DNA from 3 places in the Brevibacterium sp. 1718 genome. Region 3 is predicted to be linked to each of the others. Evidence: predicted binding sites of a transcription regulator. Region 3 holds the regulator's gene; each other region holds the start of a gene.
What was found. Region 3 encodes LexA, which represses DNA repair genes until DNA is damaged. Its sites were predicted from a motif close to TCGAACANNTGTTCGA; they were not measured.
Positions count from the first base shown of each region.

Region 1: ACOZ9V_RS17675 (DUF222 domain-containing protein) is a predicted target of LexA. The motif match lies at 5,789-5,804, and genes of this name have one in related genera.
Region 2: ACOZ9V_RS03345 (HNH endonuclease signature motif containing protein) is a predicted target of LexA. The motif match lies at 4,447-4,462, and genes of this name have one in related genera.

Region 1 covers NZ_CP186550.1:3,927,176-3,935,084, forward strand. Annotated here, with positions in the region: gene ACOZ9V_RS17640 (glycine betaine ABC transporter substrate-binding protein) at 1-2, shown strand, start outside; gene ACOZ9V_RS17645 (methylated-DNA--[protein]-cysteine S-methyltransferase) at 204-728, shown strand; gene ACOZ9V_RS17650 (glycine betaine ABC transporter substrate-binding protein) at 1,039-1,941, shown strand; gene ACOZ9V_RS17655 (Dyp-type peroxidase) at 2,010-3,320, opposite strand; gene ACOZ9V_RS17660 (copper chaperone PCu(A)C) at 3,310-3,978, opposite strand; gene ACOZ9V_RS17665 (hypothetical protein) at 4,420-5,115, opposite strand; gene ACOZ9V_RS17670 (isochorismatase family protein) at 5,183-5,665, opposite strand; gene ACOZ9V_RS17675 (DUF222 domain-containing protein) at 5,895-7,565, shown strand; gene ACOZ9V_RS17680 (N-acetylglucosamine-6-phosphate deacetylase) at 7,696-7,909, opposite strand, start outside.
Region 2 covers NZ_CP186550.1:787,116-795,024, reverse strand. Annotated here, with positions in the region: gene ACOZ9V_RS03365 (SPFH domain-containing protein) at 91-1,260, shown strand; gene ACOZ9V_RS03360 (MarR family winged helix-turn-helix transcriptional regulator) at 1,505-1,978, shown strand; gene ACOZ9V_RS03355 (organic hydroperoxide resistance protein) at 2,097-2,519, shown strand; gene ACOZ9V_RS03350 (NAD(P)-dependent malic enzyme) at 2,709-3,914, opposite strand; gene ACOZ9V_RS03345 (HNH endonuclease signature motif containing protein) at 4,566-7,085, shown strand; gene ACOZ9V_RS03340 (MFS transporter) at 7,298-7,909, opposite strand, start outside.
Region 3 covers NZ_CP186550.1:2,645,370-2,653,278, reverse strand. Annotated here, with positions in the region: gene dapF (diaminopimelate epimerase) at 1-799, shown strand, start outside; gene ACOZ9V_RS11915 (class I SAM-dependent methyltransferase) at 802-1,416, opposite strand; gene hflX (GTPase HflX) at 1,546-3,018, shown strand; gene ACOZ9V_RS11905 (ATP-dependent DNA helicase) at 3,015-4,985, shown strand; gene lexA (transcriptional repressor LexA) at 5,052-5,807, opposite strand; gene ACOZ9V_RS11895 (LysM peptidoglycan-binding domain-containing protein) at 6,042-6,380, shown strand; gene ACOZ9V_RS11890 (histidinol-phosphate transaminase) at 6,519-7,697, shown strand; gene hisB (imidazoleglycerol-phosphate dehydratase HisB) at 7,694-7,909, shown strand, end outside.

The DNA of each region.
Region 1 (7,909 bases), 1.3 Mb from region 3:
GATCCTGACGCCGCGGCAGCAGCCGCACTGAGGACGACATCGTCGGCTCAGCTGCGGGCTTCCCCATTGCCCGGCGTGCGGTCATGAAATGCTGTGCCCTTCCGACTCGGACGAGTCGGGAGGGCACTGCTTTGTGAGTAGACTCGGCTGAGAATCGCCGTTGACACCGTTTTCGGTGTGCCGGCCCGGACGGAGGACATCCCATGACGACCGATTCGGCAACCGTCGACACTTTCGTCGGCCCCCTCACTGTGACCAGCGACGGCCGGTCCATCGTCCGACTCGAATGGCACATTTCCGCCGAGGCGACCGACGCCGCCGATCCGATCCCCACCGAGACGGCCGCCGCCTCGGATCCGACCCTCGTCGAGGCGGTCGCCCAGTTGCGAGCGTACTTCGACGGCCGCCTCGGCGATTTCGACCTGCCCGTGGACTTCGGTCAGATCTCGGACGTCGCGAGGACCGTTTTGACGACCTTGGCCGAAGAGGTCCCGGCAGGGACCACGGTCACCTACGGACAGCTCGCCGAAGCCAGCGGAACCGGGATTCCGGCGCGTGCCGTCGGCGGAATCATGGGACTCAATCCGATCCCGATCATCGTCCCCTGCCATCGTGTTGTCGCCGGTGACGGACTCGGCGGGTATTCGGGCGGGCTGCCCGGGCACGAGCTCGAGACCAAGCGGCGTCTCCTCGAGTTCGAAGACGCCCTGCCGCAGCCCCTGTTCTGACGCTGCCGAAGCGTTCTTGGCCCGCGTCTGGCTCGCTTCGGTCCCGCACCGGGCTCGTTTTGGTCCCGTTCCGTGCCGGTAGTCTGCCGCATTCAGCTGTCCGCCGGGCGGAGCTCTCCGGACACCGGTCGGGGGCCACGGCAGATCTGGAGGACGCCACTGGAAGTTACGCGAATAATGTGATTACATTGCCGTACCAACTTTTGTGATCACAAATGATCCTGCATTCACATGTTCCTGCTCGGACGATCGGAATTGCCAGAGTCGGCGGTTTCACCGCGCTCGAGCAGCCACCGCGAAGAGGAAACTGATGAAGTCACGCACAATCACCACCGTCGTCGCCGCCTGCGCGGCCCTGGGTCTCGCCCTGACCGGGTGCTCCCAGGAAGCCAGCAAGGACTCCGGCTCCGACGGCGACAAGGGCACAATCAAGATCGGCTACATCTCTTCGTGGTCCGACAGCCGCAGCACCGCGTTCCTGCTCGAGGACCAGCTCGAGAAGCTGGGATACGAGCCCGAGCTGAAGACGATCTCCGAGGCCGCGATCCTCTATGCGGGAGTGGCGAACGGCGACATCGACATCTACCCCTCCGCCTGGCCGGAGAAGACCCACAAGCAGTACATGGATGAGTACGGCGACAAGATCGAGGACATCAGCACCTATTACGACAAGGCGCAGAACACGATCGTCGTGCCCGACTATGTCGACATCGATTCGATGGATGAGCTCAAAGACAATGCCGACGAGTTCGACGGCAAGATCGTCGGCATCGAGCCCGGAGCCGGTCTCACCAAGGTGACGAAGGATTCGATGATGCCTGCCTACGACCTCGAGAAGGACTTCGAACTCGTCACCTCCTCGACCCCGGCCATGCTCACCGAGCTGGGCAATGCCATCGATGCGCAGGACGACATCGTCGTCACCCTGTGGCGTCCGTTCTGGGCGAACAATGCCTACGACGTCAAGGAGCTCAAGGATCCGAAGAACGCCATGGGCGATCCGGAGAAGATGCACTTCCTCGGTACCGAGGGCTTCAGCGACGAGTTCCCTGAGGCGTCGGAGCTCATCAAGGGGATCAAGCTCGACGACAAGACGTACGGTGAGCTCGAGGACCTCATCGTCAACGAATACAAAGAGGGCCAGGAAGGCGACGCCGTCGACCAGTGGGTCAAGGACAATCCGAAGGCCTTCGACTCCGAGATCACCGACTGAGCCGCTGCGCGAACATACGGTGCGGCCGCCGCCCCCGCTTCTGCGGGTCCGGCGGCCGCGCCGCTTTCTCAGCCGTCGAACAATTCCTGCCCGACGTACCCGTCCTCGGTCGCTCCGGGCGGGATCGCCCACACGGTCGACCCGATCGGGGTCGTCCATTCGTTGAGCAGGTCCACCTCGGCGAGTCGGCGCTGGATCGGCAGGAACTGCCGTTCGATATCGGCCTGGAACGACGCGAACAGCAGCCCCGAATCCCCACCCGCACCGGTCTCGTAGTTGAACGTGCGCCGGTGGATCTGCACCTCCGGACCCAGTCCGTCGCGGGCCCGGGCGATATGCGCGACCTGTGAGATCTTCGTCAGTCCGCGCTGATCGACGGCGGTGAAGTCCGGGACGTCGAACTCGTCCTCACCCGACAGCGGTGCCCCGGTGCCCATGGTCCGCCCGACCGCGAACTCCCGTGCCGGTCGGTCGGCCTGATCCCAGGTGTCGAGGTTCATCGCGATATCGCGCAGAACCAGCGTCGTTCCCCCGCGCATCCACACCGGCAGATGCGCACCGAGGTCGGCCGGCGGCTCCCCGCGGGCGGAGAACACCGGATTCGCGGTCTCGGTGCCCTGCCCCCAGATGGTCCGCGCGAAGTCCTCGGATCCGGGTCCAGGATTCGCAGTGCCGTCGAGCTGGCCGAAGAGGTTCCGCTGGGTCTTCCCCTCCCCTGCGCTGCCGTAGGCACGTCGAAATCCGTCCCGCTGCCAGGCCACCTCGGCGAACGATCGCGAATCCTTGAACAGCATGCGCCTGGCATGTGCCAAGGTCAGCGGGTCGTCGCCGCAGATCTGCAGGAGCAGGTCGCCCTGGCAGCGGTCCTGATCGAGGCGATCGATCGAGAACGCTTCCAAGGGCTTCAGCCAATCCGGGACGTGCTCCCTTCCGGCCAGCGCCACCAGCTCGGATCCGAACCCGAAGGTCACCGTCAGTCGGGCAGGGTCGACGGCGAGCTCGGATTCGGAGTCGGCCAACGGGGCCTGCCCCTGCGTCAGCGCGGCTGCATCCGCGGTGAGCAGCCGCAGCCAGCGCACCGCTTCGGCGGCCTTGATCCCGGGCCCCAGCGTGAACGCGATGAAGTGCGCGAAGGCCTGCGGCGGGGTCTCGACCCCGGATTGATGAGTGCCGTAGAACGGCTCGGTCTGCGGCCCGTTCGCCCCGTCCAGATCTCGCCGAGGCGGCCCACCGTCGCCGCCGCTCCCGCCCGGAGACCCGGCGCCGCGGCCGAGTGCGAACCCGGCCGTGGCACCGACGACACCTGCGCCGCCGGCCGCGGCCGCCGAGGTCAGGAGACCTCGGCGGCTGAAGCCGGTGCAACCAGGCTCAGTGGTCACTGTGGTCTCCCTGGTCGGAGTTCTCGTGCTCTTCGCTGTCGGCGCCGGTGTGTTTGCCGTCGTCGCCGTGCTCACCATGGTCGCCGTGGTCGTCGCTGGAGCCTTCGGCCTCACCGGGCGCGTAGTCTTCCTGGGCTCCGGAGTACTCCTTGGCCACGGCCGTGACCTCGACGGTCTCGTCATCGGCGGTGACGAGATCGAGCTTGATCTGCTCGCCCGGCTTGATCGCCTTCTTCAGTCCCATGATCATGATGTGATCGCCTCCGGGCTCGAAGCGGAGGCTCTCCCCGGCCGGGATGGTGAAGCCGCCCTTCTTCTCCTGCATGGACATTCCGCCCGAGCCGTCGCCTACGGTTTCGTGGAGTTCGACCATCTCCGCGTCCGCGTATTTCGCCTCGACGAGGTTGATGTCGGCGTCGGTGTTGTTCTTCAGCTCCCCGAAGACCGCAGTCATTCCGTCGTCGGCGGCCTTGACCCATGCGCCGTCGAAGCTGAGCGCTTCGGCGTCGACCGCGCTTTCCGAGGATTCCGCCGAGGTGGAGCTGCCGCCGTCGGTCTGTGTCGAGCCGGCGGCCTTGCTGTCGTCTTGGCCGCAGCCTGCCAGGCCGATGGCGACGGCGATGGGCAGGGCAAGGGCCAGGGTGATGTTCTTTCGCATGATATCTGCACTTTCGTCATTCAGGTGCTGTCGAGCACATGTCGGCGCGCGCCGCGGTCACCTGTTGGCACAGGCAGTCCCGCGTGTCCCCCGCCGTCAGACGACGAGGATCTTCGGTCGCAGAGTCTCTGCTGCCCGAAGCTGCGGGCGCTGAGCCGCATCGCGTTCGTCCGCCTGTGTGCAGGGAACGCGGCTGACCGGCAGCGCTTTCGTGAGCCTTTGCGCAGGTCACAGTTGCCTGCGCGCAGCTCGTGCGAGTGCAAGTGCGCAGGGCATGTGCTGGCCAGGGTGCGGGTACGTGTCCTCTGCGCGCAGCGGTGTGCGCGGACGTGTTCGACTATCACCGAGGGGCGGCGCGCCGCCGTCTGGGCGGTCGCCCGAAGATGGATGGTCACCCGGGAAACCAGGTGCGGGTCGGCGCTGCAAACGCCGATTGGGATGTCAGCCGAACGCGGGCGGGCCGCGGCGGTAGTTCGGGCCGACCACCGCCGATGTGACCGGCTGCGGCACCCGGAACGAAGCGCAGAGCTTGCGGAACGGTTCGTCGGCCAGGACTCCGGCCGCCTCGTCGAGGGCTCGCAGTGCGCCGATCACCGGGCCCAGTGCCAGCTGCAGAATGCTGAGGACGATGTCCTCACCGCGTTTGAGGATCACGGCGGTGACGAGGACGGCGACGACGTGGGCGATGATCATCCCCACCGAGGTTGCCCCGTGGCTCGCATGTCCGAGCGCGGACGCGGCAGGACCGAGATCAAGAGTGCCAGGGGCTGGCACGATGTGCCCAGCGTGGGCGTGGAGGGCCGCCTCGGCGGAAGTGGATCCGGCACCTGCAGCTCCGGCCTGCCCGCTTCCGGATTGAGCGGTTCCCGCGTGGGCCCCCGCATGAGCGAAGGTGTGTGCAGACCAGCTCATCGTCAGGTGCATGAGCACCTGCCCGAGGCCGAGCAGGCCCGCCAGAGTCAGGTAGCCCAGGCGCCTGCCGGCGACGATCATCGCCGCCCAGAGGACGAGAACGAAGACGACCACAGTGCCCGGAATCGAGACGCCGCCACCGGCACCGAGGTGCATGAGCAGGGCGAGGAGAGTCGTGAAGAGGGCAGCGAAGAGCGCACGTACGGATTTCGTCCATCCGGTCATGGGCCCTCCTCTCAGCTCGCTCCCACATTCTACTCAATGTAGAACAATTTCGGGAAGGCGACTGAGCCTACATCCGCAGCCAGGTATCGGCGGTCTTCTTGACCATGGCACCGGCATCAGCGGCAGCATCCCCCCAGGCGACGAGGTTGCCATCGGGGTCAGTGGTGGAGTCGGAAAGGACGACGACGTCGAAGTTGCACACAAGACCCGCCATCGCCGAGGCGTAGACGGCTCCGGGGGTGCCCGCCGAGGACGCGTCGGCGCCGGCGATAATGATCCGGTCGACGGAGAGGTCATGCAGACCTGCGGCCAGATCGTCGACGCCCTCGAACACATCCGGGCTCTCGGATCGGAGCACGAGATCCTCCTCATCGGGGACGAAGATGCTCAGCTCCTCATCGGGAGTGTCGGCGAGGTCGGCCTTCGTCGACGCGAAGATGAGCACACCGCCCACAGCGCGGGTGCGGGTGACGATATCGCCGAGGGTCTCCATGGCGTCATCGCTGGGGTAGCTGGCGTCGTCGGTGTCAATGAGGAGCAGGGCATCCATACTCCAATCGTGCCACGACCGACTGACACATTCGAAGCCGGTTCATCTCGGCTGCGGCCGACACCACTCCTGACCTGCATGGACTCAAAGAGGCTTGTCAACATTCTCGAACTGTGACGAACATCAGATTTGTGTTCGAAACTTTTATCGATCACCTATGGCTTTCCACGTATTATGAGCGTACACTGGATTCCAACAACAACGATGTTGGTGAACGGAATTCATCCCCATGACCCTCACTCCCGAACGCAGCTCCGATCATTCCGATCGGAACGCCGACAACTCCTCGCAGACCAGCGGACACCCGCTGCTGGCCGACGAGGAGTGGGCAGATCTCAGCCGCTTTGCGCCCGAGGTCACCTCTTCGATCACTCAGCTGATGAGCCTCAAAGATGAGCTGCGCTCGTTCGATCGCCCCATGGGACCGGATCAGGCCATCATGCTCGCCGATGGGGTCGAGGCGATCACACGCATCAACGATGCATTGTCGACGCTCGCGCTCTCCGTCTGCGAACGTGTCGGAACACCCAGCGACTTCGGCGCCAAGTCGACGAAGTCGCTCATCGAGAACCGATTCAACCTCACCGGCGCGGAGGCGAATCGCCGCACCGATATGGCCAAGAACCTCGGCGGACGCGTCGACATGGCCGGACAGGCTCTGCCGCCTCTCTACCCTGTCGTCGCAGATGCGCTCCATGCCGGCACGATCTCCGCCGCCCAGGCGTCTGTCATCGAAGACTGCATGCGCAAACTGCCCACGTGGGTCAGTCAGACGGTCCGCACCGACGTCGAGACACGCTTGGTCGACAACGCACCCAAGGTCCGTCTCAAGGACCTGCGCGAGATCTTCGGCAAGCTCATGGGCTATATCGACCCGGACGGCGCAGAGCCGAATGACTCGGCCGACCGCTCTGCGTACAACATGTCCATGCGCGCCAAGGCCAACGGCGACTGGGAGCTGCGTGGACTGCTCGACCCCGTCACCGGCGGCACTCTCAACGGACTGCTGACCTCACGGATCCAGTCTGCGGGAGAAGCCGACAAGACTGGCGTCGACTCGGCGACCGGCGCCTCTGAGATCGCGGCCGCGGGCAATCCCGCCACCGTCACCGCTGCTTCTGAGGAGACGAGCTCGCCGCTGCCAGACAAAGAGCTGCTTGAGATCGTCGACGCGGTGCTCTCCGGTGACCGATATGACGCGAAGCGAGTTCCGACACCCGATCTCAACGCAGCTCGCACGAGCGGGAATCCGGCTGCCGTCCCCGGCGTCGGCGTTCGTGAGGACGGCGGATTCGTCGACGTCAGCGCCGAACAGCCCTCGGCGCGCGAATGGATCTACGAACGATTCGCCGGCCTCGTCACGACGATCGACAAGCAGCGGACGGCTGCAGGAGCGCCTTATGCTCTCGTCATCAACGCCACCGCCGAAGATCTGGCCAAAGGAACAGGACACGGAACCACGGGCGCCGACAATCCCATTCCCATCAAGGAACTGATGAGAAACGGCCTCAACGGCTCGCTGTTCTTCCACCTAATGAGCGACAGGGCCAAGACGATGCAGGTGGCCACAGAACAGCGCTTCGCCAATCGCAAACAGTTGGCAGTGATCACCGCCCGTGACCGAGGTTGCACCTTCCCCGGCTGTGACGCCCCTCCCGGTTGGTGCGATGCCAACCATGTGTTTCCATGGTCGCTCGGCGGAAAGACGGAGATCAACAATCTCGCGCTGCTCTGCAGCTATCACCACCACCTGCTCGACCGCACCGCCTGGGACACGGTGATGCTCTTCGACGGGCGACCGGCCTACATTCCGCCTGCCGCAAAGGACCCGGCTCGTAAGCCGATCCTCCACGCCCGCTTCATCGCGGACGACATCGTCGACTCCCTGTTCGACAAATAGCCGCCCCAACTTTCAGGGGACAGCTGTGCCCACTTTCCAGCTTCGGCCGGGTTCAGCCCACTTTCCAGGTTCAACTCGGTTCAGCCCGGTTCAACTCGATGCAACTCGGTTCAGCCCGGTTCAGGCGGGTTCAGTCCCCCAATGAAGAGGCTCGGATGCTCATGTCCTCATCGAGGAGCAGGAGGTCAGCCGGCATTCCGGGAGCCAACAGGCTTCCGGCACCGGCGGCACTGCCCGCCGCCTGCAGAGAATCACCCGGCTCCGGCACTCCGCCCACCGCACGCAATGGAACGAATCCTGCGGACTGCACAGCGTCGAACGGGCTGAGTCCCACCTCGGCGACG
Region 2 (7,909 bases), 1.9 Mb from region 3:
CTTGGCGTATGCGGATGCCGTCCTGGCTACTAGGGTGGTAGTCACAGGCGGTCGCTCGGCGGCCGAAATCTACGACGCATTGGAGCACCCATGACTGGATTGGTGGCCACATTCGCCATAATCATCGTCATCCTCATCATCGCCGTTCTGCTTTTCGGCAAGCTGCGCACCAGCATGTTCTTCACGGTGAAGACGCAGGAGAACGTCATCGTCGAGCGATTCGGCAAGTTCAAGAAAGTGGCGAAGCCGGGATTGAACACGAAGGTGCCGTTCATCGAGACGACGAGCCGGCCGATCTCGCTGCGCGTCCAGCAGCTCGAGGTCAACATCGAGTCGAAGACGAAGGACAACGTCTTCGTCACGGTTCCCGTCGCCGTCCAGTACGTCGTCGAAGAGAACAATGTGGCCGACGCCTACTACAAGCTGGCGAACTCCGAGGAGCAGATCCGCTCCTACGTCTTCGACACCGTTCGTTCGGCGCTGTCGGGTCTGACTCTGGACACGGCGTTCGAGTCGAAGGACGATATCGCGGAGAACGTCGAGGGCCGGCTCTCGGAATCTATGAAGCGCTACGGCTTCAAGATCGTCAGCAGCCTGGTCACGGATATCACCCCGGACCCGAAGGTCCGCGATTCGATGAACTCGATCAATGCCGCACAGCGTGACCGCGTCGCCGCTCAGTCGCTCGCCGAGGCGGACAAGATCAAGCGCGTCACCCAGGCTCAGGCGGAGTCCGAGGCGATGCGCCTCCACGGCGAGGGTGTCGCCGCTCAGCGCAAGGCGATCGCGACGGGTATCGCCGAGCAGTATGCGAAACTGCAGGAGGTGGGCATCGACAAGACGGCCGAGCAGCTGCTGATGATGACCCAGTACTTCGACACCATGCAGAACGTCGCCCAGGAGGGCCGGTCGAACGTGCTGTTCATGCCCTCGAACCCGGGCGGCCTGGGCGAGATGGGCCAGGAGATCCGCAACGCCCTGTTCGCTGCCAACGCCGCCGAGGATGGGGCCACCTTCACGGCGCCCGGGAGCAGGTACACCTCGAGCCACCGCTCCGAGCAGGCCAGCGTTCCGCCGCAGCCGACCAACCCGCCGAACTCGGGCGGCTCCAATGGCTCCGACGGCTCGGGTCATGACGGTCGGTCAGGTGGCCCCGGAGGTTCCGGCCAGTCGCTCGGCCAGTCCGTTCGCTCTGCAGCCCAGTCGGCTCAAGCGGCCGCTCAGCAATGGAAGAACTCCAAGCAGAATCCACAGCAGTAACCGAGGGCCGAGCCGGGCCGCAGCAGTAACCGAGGGCCGAGCCAGGCCGCCGAAGCGTCGCCGAAGCTGACCGAACGCCGACGCACGTCACCGGACGCCGGCGAACGGCTGAGGCACCGCACAGCGGAGGGGCGGGCGAGGAGAGATCTTCGCCCGCCCCTCCGCTGTGTTCACCTCGATCCCCGTTCATCCGCCTTCCGATTAATCAGTTGTGCACAATTGAATTGTGTGCAACCATTTAGTCATGGATGCGCTCGACCTGGACAGACAGCTCTGCTTCGCCCTCTACTCGGCGTCGCGTGCAATGACCGCGTCATACAAGGATCTGCTGGCCGAGCTCGGCATCACCTATCCGCAGTATCTGGTGATGCTTGTGCTGTGGGAGGAGGATTCCGCGCCCGACGGCGTGACCGTCAAGCACCTCGGTGAGCGTCTGCAGCTCGATTCGGGCACGCTGTCTCCGCTGCTGTCGCGGCTGGAATCGCTCGGCTACGTCACCCGTCACCGCTCCGCCGAGGACTCGCGCAGTGTGTTCATCCGCCCCACCGCCGAGGGCGCCGCAACCAAGGAGCGCGCCGAGTGCGTTCCGGCCCGCATCGGTGAGCGCACGCAGCTCGACTCCGCCGCGATGCCCGAGCTGCTCGAGACCCTGCGCACTCTGACGAGGAACCTGCGCGGAGATCCCGCAGCCGTCACCGACTCGACTGCGGCCCGCTGAAGGCCCCGATTCGAGACCGATCAATGCCCCGCCCCAGAGCGCACGTCCAGCCCAGATACCCCTACCAACCCACAAAACCCTACTAACCCACAACGCACCGCCAACGGAAGGAAGAATCATGAAGGCTCTCTACACTGCAGAGGCACTGGCTACCGGCGAAGGCCGCGACGGCCACGGGCGCACGAACGACGGAAAGGTCGACGTCGATCTCGCCACACCCGCGGAGATGGGCGGCAGCGGCAACGGCACGAATCCCGAGCAGCTATTCGCGGTCGGCTACGCGGCCTGCTATCACTCGGCGCTGCGCCTCGTGGCCGGTCAGGCCAAGGCGAACGTCGACGACTCTGCGGTCGGCTCACGAGTGAGCATCGGCAAGAACAATGAGGGCGGGTTCCAGCTCGCTGTCGAACTCGAGGTCACCCTCCCGCACCTCGACAAAGCCGAGGCACAGGCGCTGGCCGACAAGGCCCATCAGGTCTGCCCATACTCGAACGCCACCCGCGGCAACATCGACGTCACCATCACCGTCACCGACGACTGAGTTCCGACCGCGTCTGCCTGGCATGGGCGGCAGTCCTCCGCTGGCCAACCGACGGCCACTGGCGCCCGACCACCTGTGGCACACGGCCTGGAGCGGAACGCAATCAGCAACCGGCACACAGCTGAGGGGCGGGTGAAGAGTGATCTTCACCCGCCCCTCAACTGTGTGCGGACTTGCCGAACCCAAGCGTCAGCGCTTGGCCATGGCCTCGAGCGCGGACTTCTCGACCGCCTCGGCGACGGCCGGAGCGACACGCGAATCGAGCGCACCGGGCACGATGTAACCGGGCTCGAGATCATCGCCGACGAGATCGGCGATCGCACGAGCGGCGACGAGCTTCATATCGTCGGTGATCTCGTTGGCATCGGCGTCGAGCGCGCCGCGGAAGATTCCGGGGAACGCGAGGACGTTGTTGATCTGGTTCGGGAAGTCGCTGCGCCCGGTGGCCACCACGGTGGCGTACTTGGCGGCGACGTCTGGGACCACCTCGGGGTTGGGGTTCGACAGGGCGAAGATGATCGCATCGTCGGCCAGGTTGGCCAGGTGCGCCTCGTCGATGGCGCCGCCGGAGACGCCGATGAAGGCATCGGCACCGTCGAGGGCTTCGCCGATCCCACCGGAGATTCCGCGCGGGTTCGTCGACTCGGCGAGGAACTGCTTGGTCTCGGTCAGGTCGGAGCGGCCGGATTCGACGACTCCCTTGGAATCGAGGACGACGATGTCCTTCACGCCGGCGTCGGCGAGGATCTTCACCACGGCCACACCGGCAGCACCGGCACCGGAGACGACGACGCGGACGGACTCGAAGGACTTCTTCACCACGCGCAGAGCATTCGTCAACGCGGCGAGGACGACGACCGCGGTGCCGTGCTGGTCATCGTGCATGACGGGAATGTCGAGGGCTTCCTTGACCCGGTCTTCGATCTCGAAGCAGCGCGGAGCCGAGATGTCCTCGAGGTTGATCGCACCGAAGGTCGGGGCCATGCGGACGATGGTTTCGACGATCTCGTCCGTGTCATTGGTGTCGAGTACGATCGGAATCGCATTCAGCCCGGAGAAGGACTTGAACAGGGCGCACTTGCCCTCCATCACCGGCAGCGAGGCGGCCGGACCGATGTCACCGAGGCCGAGCACAGCCGACCCGTCGGAGATGACCGCGACGAGTCGGCCGGTCCAAGTGTGCGTACGCGCCAGCTGCGGTTCGTCCTTGATCGCGGTGCAGACCTTGGCCACGCCCGGGGTGTACGCGATCGAGAGGTCGCGCTGGGTCTCGAGCGGTGAGGTGAGCTCGGCGGAGAGCTTGCCGCCTTCGTGTGCCTCGAAGATCTCGGCGTCGGTGATCGGGCCCTTCGAGCCCTGGTCGGAGGCGGCGGAGTTGTGAGCGGTGGTCGTCATGGTTGATCCTCGTGGTTGAAGCGGCGGCGATTCGCGAGCTTACGAAGCTCGTGAGCACTCGGTTGGGCGAGCACTCCGTTCGATGATCGGATCATCGGTGCAGCCGGCAGTGATCGTCTGGACGTCGGCCAGCGCGCTCACGGTCGACCGTGAGCGCAGGCGATGGTCTGGGCGAAGAACTGGTCACCAGTGAAGGATGGTGCGGTGACGTCGACGCGGCCCGCGACATGGCCCTAGGTGAAGGGCGACGCGGTTGCGCGCAGTGCGGATACGGCTCGCATGAGGCGAGTACCGACCTCATGGGTCGCATCCGACAGCTCGATCATCATAACCGATGCTGTGACCCGTTTCACCCGAAAACCCGACCCCCACCGAGGCTGTACCGCCGTTCCGGTGGCATGTTCTCCAGACCTTTGGACCGGCGCAAAACAACCCCTGACCTGGCCGAACGAGGCCGAACGCCCTCATGTCAGCACCGAGTGCAATGATAAGTAGAGAATCAATTCACTATCAATATGACATCGAAACTTATTCGAATCTTTGTTCTTTTTGCTATTGTGAATGCCAGCTTGATCGGCTAAGATCTGATTAACAGCTTTTCAAGTCAGCACCACTTCCCCGACAACGAAGTCCGAGGCAGGTGAAAGAGCAATGAAGGGCACCACCAACCGTTCGACCCCCGACCAGGCAGACGAGCCGGGTGTGACACAGCCGTCGCCCCGATTCGCCATCCGCTTCGAATCAAGCATGTCTCGTTTCGCCGAGAACGCTGTCGCTTCCGACCGTGCCCATTTCTCCCTCCTCGAGTCCGTCTCCTCAGTTGTGTTGGAACAGGTCTTCATCGCTCTCGAACTGCCCATGCCCGAGGGCTCCGAACCGTTTCGCTGCGAGACGATCTCCGCATCCTTTGATCGCCGCGCCAAAGAGTCCGAAGAGAACACCGTCTTCGGCGCTGCGGAGAAGTCGGAGACCTCACCCAAGGGCGCGTCTTCAACCAAGGACGCGCCGTCGCCCAACGGCGCGTCGTCGCCAGCGGACGACAAGACCGGCACCGGCGGCTCACCTTCCGCGACAGTTGTGCTCTATGATGCCGACTTCGCCCGCGAACAGTTGCGCAATGCGGCTGAGTCCGAGGCGAAGGTTCTGCCCGAGTTCCCGGAGCTCGATGAGGGCATCTGCTTCTCGAAATGGGTCTATGACAATGTCGACGCTGAGGACCTCGTCGAGATCTCGACAGTGCTGGGGACCAACACTGCCCGTACCTACCGTCAGCTCACCGGCGCGATGGCGGTCTTCTATGGTCTGCCGCGCTTCGCCGACCGTGTCCGCGCCGGAGAGTTCGCCCAGGCACATGTCGATGTGGTCGCTCGCCAGTGTGCTGATGTCGCGTTCGACTTCCTTCCGAAGCTCGACATCTTCCTGGCCGCGAGGCGCGCCGATATCACCTGCGAGACCCTGCGCCGGGATCTGGCGAAGATGATCGCCCTGCTCGTTCCGCCGGTCGACAACACCGAACTCGCCACTAAGCGTCGCCGCGTCGATGTCGAAGGCTATAAGGACGGCTCCGCCTGCCTGACCGTCAGCGGGCCTTCAGCGGAGATCTTCGCCTGCTACAACCGAATCCAGGGCATGGCGCTGGCCGTGCATGGAAAGAACAAGTCGGCGTTCAATCTGCCTGTGGGCGTTGAGATCAGCGATGACCGCTCCATCTCTCAGCTCGAGTACGATCTGTTCACCCGGCCAGTCCCGGAGCTCAAGGTCAAGGTCATTTCGGTCGACCCGATCACGGGTATCCAAACTGCCGAAGAGAAGTCGCTGCTCGACACCGACGGCGAGCTCATTCCGGATATGGACTCCGACGACGCCGTCGCCGACTTCGCGAAGCACGTCGCTTCGGACTCGGCCGACAGCGCCACAGGGTCGTCCGCCAGGCGCTCGTCCGACAGCAGCACAGAGTCGTCCGACGGATTCTCTGTCGCCAACCGACCGAACGGTTCGGCTTTCCGACCCGACTGCAGCGTCGAAGGTGAGGACCCTGACGGTCCCATTGAATATGTCGTCAAGCTGCGTATGCCCACAAGCGCGTGGTGGCTGTCGCATCAGGCCGCCACCGTGGTGACCGTTCCGTTCCTCTCGCTCACTGGAGACTCGGACCTGCCCGGCACTTTCGCCGACGGCTCACCGGTACCCGTCGAGGTGGCTCGCAACATCGCCGGCCGGTCGAAGAGCATCCAGCGGATCCTCACCGATCCCGCCACCGGCACTCCCATCGACGCCAAAGCGACCACTTACCAGGTCCCCAGGGATCTTCGGAAGACCTTGGTCGAGCAGTGGACAGTGTGCACCGTTCCCGGCTGTGTTCGTCGGGCTGAGAAGTCGGAGATCGACCATGTCGTTCCGTTCTTCTATTTGGATCCGCTCAAGGGCGGTCTCACTCGGTTCGGAAACCTTCATCCTCTGTGCAAGAAGCATCATGCGTTGAAGACCGCCGGCCGCCTTCGGGTCACTATGCCCAAATCCGGTGAGCTCGATTACGAGTTCAAGCACGGAATCTCGACCACTGTGTCGGCGCCGGGCCAGCCGATCAATGTTGCCCAAGCGCTCGAGTTCGATTCCCTGGGACGACTGGGTCTCAAGCGGTGGAAACTGCCCTGGTCGATGGTTCCCGCAGCACCAAGGGTGCTCGAGCTCATGCCTGGCGAGTCGACGATTCGTCAACGCGACGAAGAGAAGCGCCAACGGGAGGAACGCGCGGCCCGACAGCGTCGGCTGTCGGAGGCGTATCGGGAGCAGCAGGCAGAAATCAAGCGGCTGCGGCTGGAGCGTTGCCTCAATTGGGCGAACTCTGACCACCAGCGCAGTCTCCCTACCGGCTCCAACACTCTCACGGTGAAGCAGCTGACGGGGAACGCGAAGTACGCCCGAGTCGTCAGATGGGCGCGTCTTGCCAAGCTCGACATCGACGATATCGACTTCGACCCGAATGAGCCCGACAAGCGCAGCGCCCGTACCGCCGCTGGCCCGAACCTCACCGGTTTCGAAAGCAATTCGCAGTCTGAGGACGCTGCAGACCCCCAGGGCACTGGGGCCGACGATCCCTGGGACTACCGCTTCGTCTCCAAGACAGTGAACTGGGACCACGACCTCGAGGTCGATCCCCCACCGTTCTGATGACGCCCCACGGAGCCTGTGGCATCGCTCTCAACGCAGAGCTGCAGCGACAGCACTGGTGGCAGAGCGCCTCCGCGCCGCAACTGCGGACCGCGATTCGGCGGTAGGGCCGTCGCCTACCCCAGCGGGCTGGTCGTAGTCCACCTCACCGGGCCGGCCGTCGCGTATCGCAGGGTCCCGGCCCTCGCCCATCTCGGGGTCCCGGCCCTTGCCTATTGCAGCGGTTGCCGTTCGTCCACTGCGTCGACTTCAGTCGTGAGGTCGCGACCACGGGTCTCGGGCGCGAAGAGCGCACCGAGCAGGCCGCAGCTGGCGAACAGAATGAGAACGATCGCAACGGGCCACCATGAGTCGGTGATCACGGCGACGAGCGAGGCCGCGATCACCGGCGCCAGACCGCCGGAGACGACCGATCCGACCTCTTTGATAGTGGTCATGAACGTATACCGATGCTTCGATCCGAACAGTTCGACCAACCAGCTCGACTCGACACCGTAGAGATTCGGCAGAGGCCCGCCGACGAAGACCGCAAAGACGGCCGCGATGATGATCGGGTTGCCCGTGTCGATGAGGATCATGGCCGGAATCGCGAAGAGGATCTGGAATAGAGTGAACCCCAAGAACACGGGTCGGCGACCCAGCTTGTCACTGAGCTTGCCGAAGTACGGCACAGTCGCGAAGCCGATGACGGTGCCGATCATGATGCCGGTGGTGACGATGGAGGAGTCGATTCCCGTCGTGGTGACCACCCACCCGACCATGAAGCCTTTGACGAGGTAGACTGCGGAGTTCTCTCCCATTCGGATGCCCAAGGCGAGCAGGAA
Region 3 (7,909 bases):
CGCAGCCAGCGGCATCCCCGGAGCCGCCGAACAGGCCGAAGCCGGTGCCGAATGGTTCATGGACTACTACAACAACGACGGCAGCCTCTCCGAGATGTGCGGCAACGGCGTTCGCGTCTTCGCCCACGCACTCCTGACCAGCGGTCGCGTCCCCGCCGATGCCCGCGAGATCCTCGTCGGCACCCGTGACGGCATCAAAGCCGTGCGCACCACCCTCAATCCCGCCCTCGGCGTCCAAACCGGAGACGACGTCGTCGACACCGGTACAGCCGGACCCGGATCCGCCAGCGACGCCTGGTACACCATCGACATGGGCGAATGGTCACTCGACCCCGCGAGCAGCGTACTCGTGACCACCGGCGGCATCGACGTCGCCCGTCCCGGACTGCGCGTATCCACCGGCAACCCGCACACCGTCGTCGCCCTGGCCGAGAACGCCGAACTCGCCGCAGCCGAACTGCGCGATGCACCCGTCCTCGACCCCGTCCCGGCGCAGGGATCCAATGTGGAATACATCGTCATGGAACCGGCCCGATCCGATGTGGCCGGGGGAGAAGGCGCCCTGCGCATGCGCGTGTTCGAACGCGGCGTCGGTGAGACCCGCTCCTGCGGAACCGGAGCCTGCGCGGCAGCGATCGCAGCCCACCACTGGGCCGGTGAGAAGTCGCCTCTGCAGTGGAGAGTCGACGTGCCCGGCGGTCAGCTGCGTATCGAGATCGAACCCAACGCCGAGGGCACGAGCGGACGCGTCAGCCTCGCCGGCCCAGCCGTCCTCGTCGCCAGCGGCACGATCGGCTGAACTCAGTCGCGCTCGACCGTGAGCACGCGGAAACCCTTCGACGATCCCGTGCGCACGACCTCGAACCCGTCACCAAGCATCCCGGCGATCCACTTCTGCAGAGAATCGGCGCCGAGGTTCTTCGATACGACGAGATCGGCGCGGCCGCCCGGCGCCAGACGCGGCAGCCAGGTCTCCAAGAGTTCGTGCAGCGCTTCCTTGCCGATGCGGATCGGCGGATTCGACCGGATCGCTGCGAACTGCAGGTCAGCGGGAACATCCGCGGCGGTGACGGTGTTGATCGTATCGAGGCCGAGCCTGCGCGCATTCGCCGCGGTGGTCTCCAGGGACCGGGAGTTGACGTCGAGTGCCCATACTCGCACATCCACCTCGGCCTCCTGGGCATCCAAGGCCGTGTGCAGGGCGATCGGACCCCAACCGCACCCGAGATCGAGGATATCGCCGGCCGGCGGCTGAGGCAGATGCCGCAGCAGCACAGCCGTGCCGAGGTCGAGGCGAGTGGGCGAGAACGTGCCGGATACGGTTTCGACGGTGACGGCGCGGCCGGCCAGATCGAGGTCGAGTACCCGCGACTTGGCCTCGCTGCTCGGCGATTCGGTGAAATAGTGCTCTGACACCGTTTCAGTCTAGACGGCTGTGGGAGAATTGATGGACACCACCGTCGGTGCGAATCGCCGCGACCGGTGGCAAGCATGACGACGTCCGCACGAGAAGTCCCGTGCGGGCGGCAGAGAACAAAGGAATGAATGACGTCTGAAGACAAGGAGCGTCGCAACGCGATGCTCGACCGTGTGCTCTCCCGAGGCGCCCAAGCCCTCGACGATCACGACACCACCCCGGGCGATGACCAGTTCGACCTCGCCGAGCGCGCCGCCCTCACCCGCGTCGCCGGACTCTCCACCGAGCTCGAAGACATCACCGAGGTCGAATACCGTCAGGTCCGCCTCGAACGCGTCGTCCTCGCCGGCATCTGGAACACCACCCAGGCCGAAGCCGAGAACTCGATCCGCGAACTCGCCGCACTCGCCGAAACCGCCGGATCCGAAGTCCTCGACGCACTCATCCAGCGTCGCGACAAGCCGGACCCAGGCACCTACCTCGGCAAGGGCAAGGCCGCCGAACTCGCCGAGGTCGTCGCCTCCGTCGGCGCCGACACCGTGATCATCGACTCCGAACTCGCCCCCAGCCAGAGGCGCGGACTCGAGGACGTCATCAAGGTCAAGGTCGTCGACCGCGTCGCGCTCATCCTCGACATCTTCGCCCAGCACGCGAAATCCCGCGAAGGCAAGGCCCAAGTCGAACTCGCCCAACTCGAATACCTGCTGCCGCGACTGCGCGGTTGGGGTGAGTCGCTGTCCCGTCAGGCCGGCGGCCGTGTCGCCGGCGGTGCCGGAATCGGCTCCCGCGGACCCGGTGAGACGAAGATCGAACTCGATCGTCGCCGCATCCGTACGCGCATGTCGAAGCTGCGCCGCGAGATCAACGCCATGGCGCCCTCGCGGGAGACGAAGCGGAAGAACCGCGCCCGCCACCACGTGCCCTCAGTCGCGATCGTCGGCTACACGAACGCGGGCAAGTCCTCCCTGCTCAACCTGCTCACCGACGCCGAGGTGATGGTGCAGAACGCCCTGTTCGCCACCCTCGACCCGACCGTCCGGCAGGCCAAGACCGCCGACGGCCTCGTCTTCACCTACACGGACACCGTCGGGTTCGTCCGCAACCTGCCCCATCAGCTCGTCGAGGCCTTCCGCTCGACCCTGGAGGAAGCCGCCGGTTCGGATCTGCTCCTCCACGTCGTCGACGCCTCCCACCCGGATCCGCACGGACAGATCCAAGCCGTGCGCGACGTCCTGGGGGACGTCGAGACCGGAGACATCCCCGAACTCCTCGTGTTCAACAAGGCAGATATCGCCGAGGAGGCCGTGACCACCGGCCTGCGCGCGGAGTATCCCGACGCCCAGTTCGTCTCTGCCGTGTCGAAGGAAGGGATCGACGACCTCATCGAGGCCATCGAGGACCGCCTTCCCGTCCCGGACATCGACATGACCGTGCTCATTCCCTATGAACGCGGTGACCTCGTGTCGAAGATCTACGCCCTCGGTACGGTCGAACACGAATCGCACGGCACGGAGGGCACCAGCCTGCAGGCCAAGGTGCCGACCGAGCTCGTCGACGAACTGCGCGAATTCCAACGTCCGGACCTGGTCATCGACGAGTGAAGACTGTCGACACCCTCCTCGAATCCGCCGTCGGCGCCATCGGCGGATCGCCACGCGAGGGTCAGCAGGAGATGGCGCAGGCGGTCGCCTCGTCGCTGGACAAGGGAATCCATCTGCTCGTGCAGGCGGGAACAGGCACCGGCAAATCGCTGGCCTACCTGGTGCCTGCAGCCGAGTACGTCACCCGCACCGGCGGGAAGGTCGTCGTATCAACGGCGACCCTGGCCCTGCAGACGCAGATCATCCACCGCGACCTGCCCCGGCTGTTCAAGGCCGTGAAGAAGGACCTCGATCCGCTGCCCCGGGCGGCACTGCTCAAAGGCCGCCGAAACTATGTGTGCAAGCACAAGCTCGCCGGCGGGTACCCCGACGAGGGCGAGGGCATGCTCTTCGACCTCGGTGCCGACGCCGAGGCGGGACGCAAACCCACCGAACGCTCCGGTCTGGGGGAGGAGATCCAGCGGATCCGCACCTGGGAGAAGACCACCGACACCGGCGACCGGGACGACCTCCTGCCCGGCGTCAGCGATCGTGCCTGGTCACAGGTGTCCGTCAACGCCTTCGACTGCCTCGGTTCGAACTGTCCGCTGTTCACCGAATGCTTCGCCGAAATCGCCCGGAACAAAGCCGCCGAAGCCGATATCGTCGTGACGAACCATGCCCTGCTGGCCATCGACGCCTTCGGGGAATCGAACGTGCTGCCCGAGCACGATGTCATCATCATCGACGAGGCCCACGAACTCAAGGACCGGGTGACCAGCGCCCTGTCCGGGCAGATCAACACGAGTATGCTCTCGGCCGCGACGAGCTCGGTACGCAAACACACCACCGTCCAGGACGGAGTCGTGTCACTGCTCGACTCCGCCGCGGCGGCTCTCGAACGTGCGCAGGCCTCGGTGCCCGAGGGACTCATCCTCCACATGAGCGAGGCGCTCGGACTGGCCCTGGCACAGATCCGCGACTCCGCCCGCCAGATCATCAACGACATCGGCGGCAAGACCGAGGACGCCGATGCCGGCCGGCAGATGGCCAAGGCACGCTGCCAGGAGATCTTCGAACTCGCCGAACGCTTCTGCGATCCGGGCAAGAACGACGTCATCTGGCTGTCGCGCTCGACCTTCCGGGAGAAAGAGACGACGAATCTCGTCGTCGCGCCCTTGAGCGTGGCCGGCACCATGCGCAACGGCATCTTCGAAGAATCCACGGTCGTGGCCACCTCGGCGACCCTGTCCCTCGGTGGGAACTTCGACGCGGTGGCAGCCTCGTTGGGACTCTTCGGACCCGACGCCCCGAAATGGGACAGCCTCGATGTCGGATCTCCCTTCGACTACGGCAAACAGGGAATCCTCTATGTCGCCTCCCACTTGCCCAAACCCGGACGCAGCGGACTGAGCGAGGAAGCGCTGACCGAACTCGCAGAACTCGTCGAGTCCTCGAACGGCGGTGCACTGGGCCTGTTCTCCTCGCGGGCGGCGGCCAACGCGGCAGCCGAACACCTGCGGACGAAGTTCGACTTCCCGATCCTGCTCCAAGGCGACGACGGCCTGCCGGCGCTGGTCTCCCAATTCACGGCCGACGACCAGACCTGTCTGTTCGGAACCATGTCACTGTGGCAGGGAGTCGATGTGCCGGGACGGACGAACCGCCTGGTCATCATCGACCGTCTGCCGTTCCCACGTCCGGACGACCCGCTCATGCAGGCGCGGGCACGCGATGCCGACCAGCGGGGAGTCAACGGATTCATGGCGGTGTCGGCTACGCATGCCGCCCTGCGCCTGGCTCAGGGTGCCGGACGCCTCATCCGGTCGACCAAGGACAGGGGAGTGGTGGCCGTGCTCGACTCGCGGCTGCGTTCGGCCCGGTATGCCGGGTTCCTCGTCAATTCGATGCCGAGGATGTGGCCGACGACGAATTCCGGTCTCGTCCGCAAGAGCTTGGCACGGCTGGCCGAAACCGATGAAGGATGACAGAAAGGCCCGCGACCGATTCGGTCGCGGGCCTTTGTGTTCAGACTGCGGAGAGCCGACGGAAGATCAGAGGCGGCGGATGACGGCGACGACGAGGCCCATGATCTGCGCGTAGGTGCCGTCGATGGGTTCGTAGTTCTCGTTCTGCGGCATCAGCCACTGCTGACCGGCCTTGCGCTTGAGCGTCTTCACGGTGGCCTCGCCGTCGAGCAGGGCGGCGACGATCTGACCGTTGTCAGCTGTGTGCTGCTTGCGCACGACCACCCAGTCGTCGTGGCAGATGGCGGCTTCGATCATCGAATCGCCGACGACCTTGAGCAGGAACATCTCACCGGAGCCGACGACCTGGGTCGGCAGGGAGAAGACATCGTCGACTTCCTGCTCGGCCAGGATCGGACCACCGGCGGCGATGCGTCCGACGACCGGCACCTGCACGGTGTTGTTGGCCAGCTCCTCGTACTTCGCGCGTTCGGCCTCTTCCTCTTCGAACGGATTGACCACTTCGATGGCACGCGGGCGCTTCGGGTCGCGGCGGACATAGCCGAGGCGTTCGAGCTGGGAGAGCTGGTGGGCGACGCTGGAGAGGGAGGCCAGTCCGGCGGCCTTGCCGATCTCGCGCATGCTCGGCGGGTAGCCGTTGGTCACGACCGCGCGTTCGATGGTCTCGAGCACGAGACGCTGCCGGGGAGTGAGGCGGAAATCGCCCTCACCGGATGACCCCTCAGGGATCTGGACGACGTCGTCATCGGTGCGAGCGGCAGCGATCTCGCTGGCAACATCTTCGTTGCGAGGCCTGCCTCTGCCTCGTTTGTTCTGAACCATTGCTCGTTCCCCTTCGTTCTATTCCCTGCCGCTGAACGCCGTGATCTCCGCTTCGGAAATTCTCGTGTCAGTGCCGACTGAGATGGTTCTGACAGATCAATCAACAACGCTGGTTCCCTCTCATTGTCGCATAGATGTTCGAGTTGGACTGGACATTTGTTCGATTGGCATGTTGAATAGAACAGACGTTCTACCGATTACTGGTGGAATCGTACGAATGAAAGAGGTAATGCGATGTCTGCACAGAACACCGAGCTGCACCTGACCCCTCGTGGACGCCAGGCTGTGCGCCTTCTCCGAACCCTGCTCGTCGCTCTCGTCGTCATCGGCGGGGCGGTCCTCCTCGCCACCCAGTCGTTCTCGGCCGCTGCCGTCGCCGAATCGGAGACGGAGAGCATCGGCATCGACGCCGAGGCAGTCGTCGTCGGGGAGGGCGAATCGCTGTGGACCGTGGCTTCGAATCTCGGCATCGACCGCGACACCCGCGATGTCGTTGCCGATATCGTCGAGATCAACCACCTGGACACCCCGACGGTTCACCCGGGACAGACCCTCGACGTCCCCGTCCGCTGAGGTCAAACCCTGCTCGACCGGCATGGCGCCGGCCCGACCGGCAGCGCGCTGACCCGTTCGATCGGGTGAGCCGACCGGCCGATCTCGATGCCCGACCCGCCGCCCGGGCGGCGGGGGCCTCTCGGTAGAATGATCGCCGTGGGAAACATCGACTCTCTGCCAGTGCGTTCAGACCTCGTCGGCCTCAAGCCGTACGGGGCTCCGCACCTCAATGTGCCGGTCCAGCTCAACGTCAACGAGAACGCCTATCCGCTTCCGGACGTCGTCGTCGACAGCATGCGCGCCGCCGTCGACGATCACTTCGCCGGACTCAATCGATATCCCGATCGCGAATTCACCGCACTGCGCGAACACCTCGTCACCTATCTGGACGGTGTGAACGAACGCGCCGGAGACTCCGTCGACCTCGATCCCTCCATGATCTGGGCCGCCAACGGCTCGAACGAAGTGCTCAGCCATATCGTCCAGGCCTTCGGTGGTCCGGGCCGCACCGTCTTAGGGTTCACCCCCTCGTATTCGATGCACCCGCTCATCACCACGGGCACGGGTGCCGAATGGCAGCACGTCGAACGCAAGGACGACTTCACCCTCGATGCCGAGACGGTCGCCGCCGAGGTGGCTCGTGCGAATCCGGACATCGTATTCCTGTGCACCCCGAACAATCCGACCGGGACCTCGATCGGCCTCGACGTCATCGAAGCCGCCTACGACAACTGCGCAGGGATAGTCATCGTCGACGAGGCGTATGCGGAATTCTCCCGCCCAGCCAAGTCCTCGGCGATGACTCTGCTTGAGGGCCGGCCCCGCCTCGTCGTCTCCCGCACCATGAGCAAGGCCTTCGCCTGTGCCGGCCTGCGCTTGGGCTACGCCATCGCCGCACCCGAGCTCATCGACGTCCTCCGCCTCGTCCGCCTGCCCTACCACCTGTCCGAGGTCACCCAGGTGCTGGCCTGCACGGCTCTCGAACATGCTGAGCTGCTGCTGGGCAATGTCGACCGTCTCATCGACTCGCGCAATCGGATGTCCAGCCACCTCGCCGAGGCGGGCTTCACCGTCCACGACAGCGATTCGAACTTCGTCCTCTTCGGCAACATCGCCTCACCGGCCGAGCTGTGGCAGAAGCTCCTCGACAGCGGAGTCCTCATCCGCGATATCGGCATCACCGGTTACGCCCGCGTCAACGCCGGCACCGAGGCAGAGACCGAAGCGTTCCTGACCGCCATCGACGATATCCTCGCCGAATCACCGGACGTCCTCGCGGACCGTCCGCAGTCTCCGACCCCGTCATCAGCCGCCCCGACGAAAGGCACTCCATGAGGCAGGCCCAGAACTCACGCACCACGTCCGAGTCCACGGTGTCCGTGTCAGTCAACCTCGACGGCACCGGCACTTCGAACATCTCGACTTCCGTGCCGTTCTTCGACCATATGCTCACCGCCCTGTCGAAGCACTCGATGATCGACCTCGACATCACCGCGACCGGTGACACGCACATCGACGTCCACCACACCGTCGAGGACACCTCGATC